Linked DNA regions of Pelorhabdus rhamnosifermentans. The protein of the gene in region 1 interacts with the protein of each later gene in a pairwise test. Links are inferred from orthologs where the notes say so. Each region holds a gene or a part of one and is shown on either strand. Other genes may lie near its edges.

Evidence for each region.
Region 2: the proteins of rlmB (region 1) and tsaE interact in binary tests that used the Escherichia coli proteins (3 or more experiments, as listed by UniProt). The link is inferred for Pelorhabdus rhamnosifermentans from one-to-one orthologs.

What each region holds. Positions count from the first base shown.
Region 1 is NZ_JAHGVE010000010.1:23,598-26,778, reverse strand. The notes cover bases 316-3,168. They hold rlmB (23S rRNA (guanosine(2251)-2'-O)-methyltransferase RlmB), read right to left. Parts: upstream 2,186-3,168; coding sequence 1,445-2,185; downstream 316-1,444. Other genes in these bases: Ga0466249_RS13140 (Mini-ribonuclease 3), read right to left, coding at 2,975-3,168; thyX (FAD-dependent thymidylate synthase), read right to left, coding at 2,237-2,938; Ga0466249_RS13155 (VanW family protein), read right to left, coding at 316-1,442. In the rest of the region: more of Ga0466249_RS13155, read right to left, coding at 84-315; more of Ga0466249_RS13140, read right to left, coding at 3,169-3,181. UniProt on the Escherichia coli protein: Specifically methylates the ribose of guanosine 2251 in 23S rRNA.
Region 2 is NZ_JAHGVE010000021.1:44,633-47,839, forward strand. Bases 18-2,896 are described here. They hold tsaE (tRNA (adenosine(37)-N6)-threonylcarbamoyltransferase complex ATPase subunit type 1 TsaE), read right to left. Parts: upstream 1,755-2,896; coding sequence 1,281-1,754; downstream 18-1,280. Other genes in these bases: Ga0466249_RS19605 (alpha/beta-type small acid-soluble spore protein), read left to right, coding at 18-45; rimI (ribosomal protein S18-alanine N-acetyltransferase), read right to left, coding at 127-600; tsaB (tRNA (adenosine(37)-N6)-threonylcarbamoyltransferase complex dimerization subunit type 1 TsaB), read right to left, coding at 593-1,294; thiL (thiamine-phosphate kinase), read right to left, coding at 1,770-2,762. Also shown: more of Ga0466249_RS19605, read left to right, coding at 1-17; alr (alanine racemase), read left to right, coding at 2,960-3,207. UniProt on the Escherichia coli protein: Required for the formation of a threonylcarbamoyl group on adenosine at position 37 (t(6)A37) in tRNAs that read codons beginning with adenine.

The DNA.
Region 1 (3,181 bases):
CATTTTACTCCATTATCATATCCCCGTCTAAAATACATTTTTCACTTTAGACGGGAATAAAATTTTCATTGCTTACTCATCGCCTAGTAAGTACTTTTCAAAGAAAAATCGGGCATTTTTGTACCGAATTTGACAACTGTATTTTCGGGAAGATATTTGTCTGTTGCAATAATTTCACGTTTTATTGTACTACCATCCTGCTCAACGACGCGGACTGTCGTCACCTCATAACCTGGTTTCCCCTGTTTATCCAGCTCTGTTTCGCCAAGCAGCAAAGCATTATCTTGTTTTCTCACAATAGCGGGTGAAATAACCTGCTGATTCTCAGTCACAATTTTTACGGTTTCACTGGTCGGCTTCGTTGTCCCGAACAAGCCGATACATAATTCATTATCCTGCACTTCTGCAACAATCATGACAGGGAAAGGAAAATCATTGGTAAATTTAAAGTCTAACGTTCCATAAGCAACCGTAGCATCCCTGCCAAGTCCTACATAGCCGAGGGGTTTTGAATGGTTATAACGTTCAACAATAGACAGGTTTGCCAATAGCGCTACATTATAGAGAGTAGAAGAAACTTGACAAATTCCCCCGCCAATACCAGGAACATAGGCATTGTCCACAATTTCCATGGCTTCTTTAAACCCGTGCTCTTTATCTCTCGGTCCTACAGCATCGTTAAAAGAAAAAGTTTCATGAGCATAAATAATATGTCCGTTAATTTTGTTAGCTGCAATGCCAATATTCATAGAACGATTACGGTCATCAGCATTAAATGTTGTTGTGAAAGTGGCAAGTAACTCTTTTAATCCTGTTTGTGCAAGTTCACCCGTCGTTAACTCAGGATAAAGAGGAGTAACAGGAAGGGCTAACGTCTTGGGTCCAGACGATTGATTGAGTGCCTGGACAATCAGGGTCTTTAATGAACTCGTTTCAAGTTTATGCCCCGTTTCTTCGTGAATCATGCCGCCGTGCAAAATACTAAAACCAGCATTTCGAGGCGCCTTATCTATGCTTTCGCGCCAATTCTCAATAAGGTTCTCTAATTTTTGTTCGCTATAATGACTGCGCAGTGAAACAGAATGACCACGCAGCTCTGCTTGACAAATGTACTGAACACGCTCGAATAAACTTCCCTTTCGCCCCCAACGCATCACCTCATCGGCTGTCGCGTCGACATCCACGTCATAGTCCACAGTTTGAGGGGCAAGAGGAAAAACTTTTTCACCATAATATACACTAAAGGGTTGCTGTGTTGCTTGTTCATCGCGCCATAGGCAGAGCAGATTTTTCACCTCGTCTATAGTAAGACCACTCATTGCCACACCCTCTACTGTGACACCAGCATATACTTTGCCTGCCACAAGGGGCCAAACAAAAATAAATCCACCCGTAAATAACAAGAGCACCAACGCTACACTAACATAACAGCATCGTTTCAATATTATTTCAACTCCCGTTGTCTGCATACTTCATAGAGCAGTAATGAACAGGCAACTGATGCATTAAGCGAAGTCATGTGTCCTTTCATGGGTATTTTTACCAAAATGTCGCAATTTTCTTTTATTAGGCGGCTGAGTCCCTGACCCTCGTTGCCAACAACAACAACAATGGGCCCCGTCAAATCAGCATCATAGTAGTTTTTTTCACCGTCCATATCCGCGCCGACTACCCACACGCCTTGCTTTTTCAGCGATTTAATTGTTTGCGACACATTGCCAATCTGGGCAATAGGTACATACTCCACAGCCCCAGATGATATCTTAGCTACTGTAGACGAAATAGGGGCTGTCCGCCGCTTAGGTAGAAGTAAGCCATGGCAACCCGCTCCATCGGCAGTTCGAATAATGGCACCAACATTATGAGGATCCTCCAATTCATCAAGGAGAACCAAAAAAGCCTGTTCCCCTTTGTTTGCAGCATTCTGTAGCATTTGTGCCACATCAACAAACTGAATGGGTGCCGCATAAGCAATAATGCCCTGATGATTCTGGCCTTCCGCAAGGGAGTCGAGCTTGGCGTGATCCACTTCTTGGACTAGTAGCCCCTTCTTTAACGCCTGACCTACAATTTGTTTGAGAGAGCCTTGTCTATCCCCTTTGGCTACAAGAACCTTGTTTATGGAGCGACCGCTTTTAATGACTTCAGCCACACTATTTCGGCCAATAATAACTTCTTCTGACACAGGAATTCCTCCTCAGTTACCTGACGATACTTAATAGTTTTGCCCGGCTTCTCACAAGCTATGTATTTCATTCAAATGATTGGCACGCAGTTTTTCCAGCCTGCCGCAAGTCATGTTTCCTTCACTGCAGTAATCATCAGTCTCACAAGCGGGTCCGGCTTTTTTAAATAACAGCGGTGCAACCTTTCTAACTTCGTCCCGCATGAGATAGGCTAACTGCCTAATCTCCCATTGCGCCCTGCTGCAACAGCGAAGCTGAAAAAAGTGCATCAAAGACCTTGCATTCATTGTGACAACAATTTTTGTTTCCGTTCCATTGGCTAGCACATACCTAGCGTCTTCTTGATGAACACCTAGTTCAACAAGTTCATTATAGGTCTCACGAATGGTGTTCATCAATGTTTCATACCGTTTCAACGCAAGATCATTGGCAGCAATGGACGGGGGAATAATATATTCGAAATCATGCTCCTTTACATACCGCTGTGACTGTTGGGAATAGGAAGCGATTCTGTGTCTCACAAGTTGATGACTGAGCACTCTGGAAACGCCTTCAATAGCAAAAGTAAAGCTAACATGTTCAATTGTCGACAAATGACCGAGATCCGCAATTTTATTCACTAAGTTTGTCACTTGTTTATCTGTCATGTTTTCAGCTAGTTCGGCTGCGCCAATCGGCGAATAACAAAGCCTTGCAGCCATGGCTACGGTTTTTTCCGGTTGTGGCGTATAGCCACAAAGTGTTACTTTCATCTTTTTACCCCTCATTTTCTTTTCAAATTATTTATTTCATGATTTTGCTTTTTCTGCTATTGCTCGGGAAATAACGACAAATGCTGTTTCGGAAATTTCGTTTAATCGCTCAATATTTTCGGTCAAATACAGATATCCTAATAATGCTTCAAAACCCGTGCTTATTCGATAATCACGGACAGTGGCACTCTTAGGAACATTCGACTTGGCATTACGCCCCCGCCTCACTATGGACTTTTCTTC
Region 2 (3,207 bases), on another replicon or contig:
ATGGTTCGTAAGATGATCGAGAACTACGAACAAACTCTCCGGTAAACACCTAGGGCGGTTTTTCCGCCCTTTTATTTTTTCACCACCAGCACAAAACAGGAAAGTGCTGAATATTTTATAGAGCAATCACCCTTCAGCCACGAAAGTGGCTTTTTTTATATCCAACCACATAATAAGAGCATCTTCATTACTTTCGGTGTAATAACGTGGTCGAATACCTTTAGCAGTAAAACCGAATTGCCGATACATATTTTGAGCGATTTCATTGGACGCACGTACCTCAAGTGTCATCCGCTCCGCCCCTTGCTGCTGAGCATAAAGAATAAGAGATGCCATGAGTTGTTTACCAATGCCTTGCCCGCGATATTTGGGCAGTACAGCCACATTCGTAACATGAGCTTCGTCAAAGATCATCCACATACCCGCATAGGCCACGACAGTACCCTCTGTCTGGACGACAAGATAACGGGCAAGCTTATTTGTCATAATTTCGGCCTCAAAGGCCTCACGAGACCAAGGCGCTGCAAACGAATGAGATTCAATAACAACAACATCATCAATATCTTTTGCCAGCATGTGCCTCACCTTCAGTTCATTCATGACAGCAACTCTGCCGTTGTTCCCACAGCACTTCCGCTTCAGAACGGCGAACATAAACAGGCGTAAGTGTCATAGCATCCGCCACCTGTCCCGCTTCAAAAAGTTTAAACGCCGCCTGAGCAATACTCGCTGCCCGCGGCATAAGTAAATGAGGCTCAGCCACATGCAGCAAGGTTGTTTCTTCAGCACCTTCCATGACAAGCGAAGTCGATTCCCCTACTAAAATGACTTGTTGCCCAAGCTCCTCAAGCTCATGACGAAGTTCAGCAGCTTTCATAACATTCACAGCTTGTATTTCCTTAAGATTCCCCCGTTCAAAACGATAAGAAGCATGATAAACATTGCCTTTTTGCGCATCAAGGACAGGGACAATCAGGCAGGAAGAACTACTAAAATTATAGGCCAAACCCATCAATGTCGGAACACCGATTAAAGGCAATGAATTGGCATAGCTCAAGGCTTTAGCCGTAGCCATGCCAATTCTGAGTCCTGTAAATGAACCAGGACCCGTGCTTACTGCAATGGCCTCAACATCGCTGGCTTGAAACCCGGCAAACTGGCAAAGCATGTCAATCGTAGGCATAAGCTTTTCGGAATGCGTCTTCGTCGTTTGAAGAGTGAATTCGGCAATGAGCTTATCTTCTGTTGCAAGAGCAACTGTCGAGACAAGCGTTGCTGTATCAAGAGACAGCATTAACAAGACGCATCAACTCCTCACAAATCGCCTCATAGCGCCTACCATGGGGCTCAAATACTAACAATCGTTCTAGAATCCCACTACTGCGTTTCATCGTGAGCGATAAATATTCGTCAGGCAGTTCCGTGCCAAATTTATCAGCCCATTCAATCAGTGAAATACCATAACTCGTATACTCATAAAAGCCAATTTCATCAAGTTCCTGTGCATCTTCCAGCCGATAAAGATCAAAATGATGAACAGGGATTTTGCCATCATAAATTTGGAGCAAAGTAAAGGTCGGGCTTGTCACATCCTCTTCAATCCCCAAAGCCTGAACTAATTGCTGTGAAAAAAAAGTTTTACCTGCCCCGAGATCGCCCATTAAAGCAATCACATCGCCATCTTTTAGTAGCGGTGCAAGCAAAACGGCTATTTGGGTCGTATCCTGTTCTGAAAAACTCTGTAAAGAAAACATAAATCCTCCTACATCCTAACAAAAATGATTGAATCCCCGTGGCTTCAGCACCGAAGACTGACCTTCCTTGTCAAGCAAAATCACTTCTTCTCCTTCCACCACTTCACCAATCGCTGTAAAAGCACATCCCACGCTTTCCTCTGTCAGACAAGAAAAATCAGCCGGATTCATCGTAAATACAAGCTGATAATCTTCACCACCATAAAGCGCACAATCAAGGGCTGACAAATCAATGCGTTCTGTAGCCTCCAGCAATTCTTTCGACAAAGGCAGCTTCGTTTGTTCCAATCGAACTCCTACCTTACTTGCAGAAGCAATTTCATTCATCTCACTTGCCAAACCGTCACTAATATCATTCATGCTTGTTGCACCCATTTTTCCGAGTCTTTGACCGGGACCCACGAGAGGCTTAGGCGTAAGATGAGCCGTCACAAGAGGCCAGGCAAAAGGATAATCTTCCCACTGTCCCTTCGATAATAAAGCCAGTCCCATACTCGAATTCCCCAGAGTCCCTGTAACAGCCACAATGTCGCCTACTTGGGCCCCCGCTCGGCGCACAAGCTGAGCCGCGTCCACTTCACCTGTCACAGTGACATTAATCACCAGTTCGTGATGCGTAGACACCGTGTCACCACCCACAATATTCACTGCATATTCCCGGCAGATTTCCTTCATTCCCTGGTATAAATTAATCATAAAATCCACATCTGTCTCAGGAGGAATAGCAATTGAAACGACTGCATGACAAGGCTTTCCCCCCATAGCCGCAATATCACTAAAACTAACAGCCATGGATTTATAACCAAGCTGCTGAGGCAGCGTTGTTTTCATGGTAAAATGGACATTTTCCACTAACATATCTGTCGTCATAAGTTGCAAATGGCGCGGTGTCGGAAGCAGAACGGCCGCATCATCCCCAATGCCCACGACAACATTCGCCGGATGATAAATGGTATCTTCTTTTAGTATATCAATTAATCCAAATTCCCCAACACTTTTTATTTTCACTTTACCACCTCAATGGACTAAAAAAGCTGAACCATTTACTATTTCCAGCTATGACAAATTGTTTCCTGCATGGCTAGTATACCACTGTTGAAAAAAAGTTACACTGCTAAACAGGAATCTAGCCACACTACAGCAAACTGATAAATAATCAGATCGTTTCACGATCATCATTCTGTACAAAAGGAGAAGAAATCATTATGAGACCCACTATTGCTCAAATAAATTTAGGTCATCTCGCTCACAATGTCAAAGCGATTCGTCATCACCTGCCGACTTCCATTGGCATGACAGCTGTTGTCAAAGCGGACGCTTATGGCCACGGTGCAGTCGCAGTCAGCCGTGTAGCTTTAGATAACGGAGCAACAGCCCTCGCTGTTGCCACCGTGGAAGAAGGCATGGAACTACGAGAAGCAGGATTTACCGTTCCCATTTTACTACTTGGACT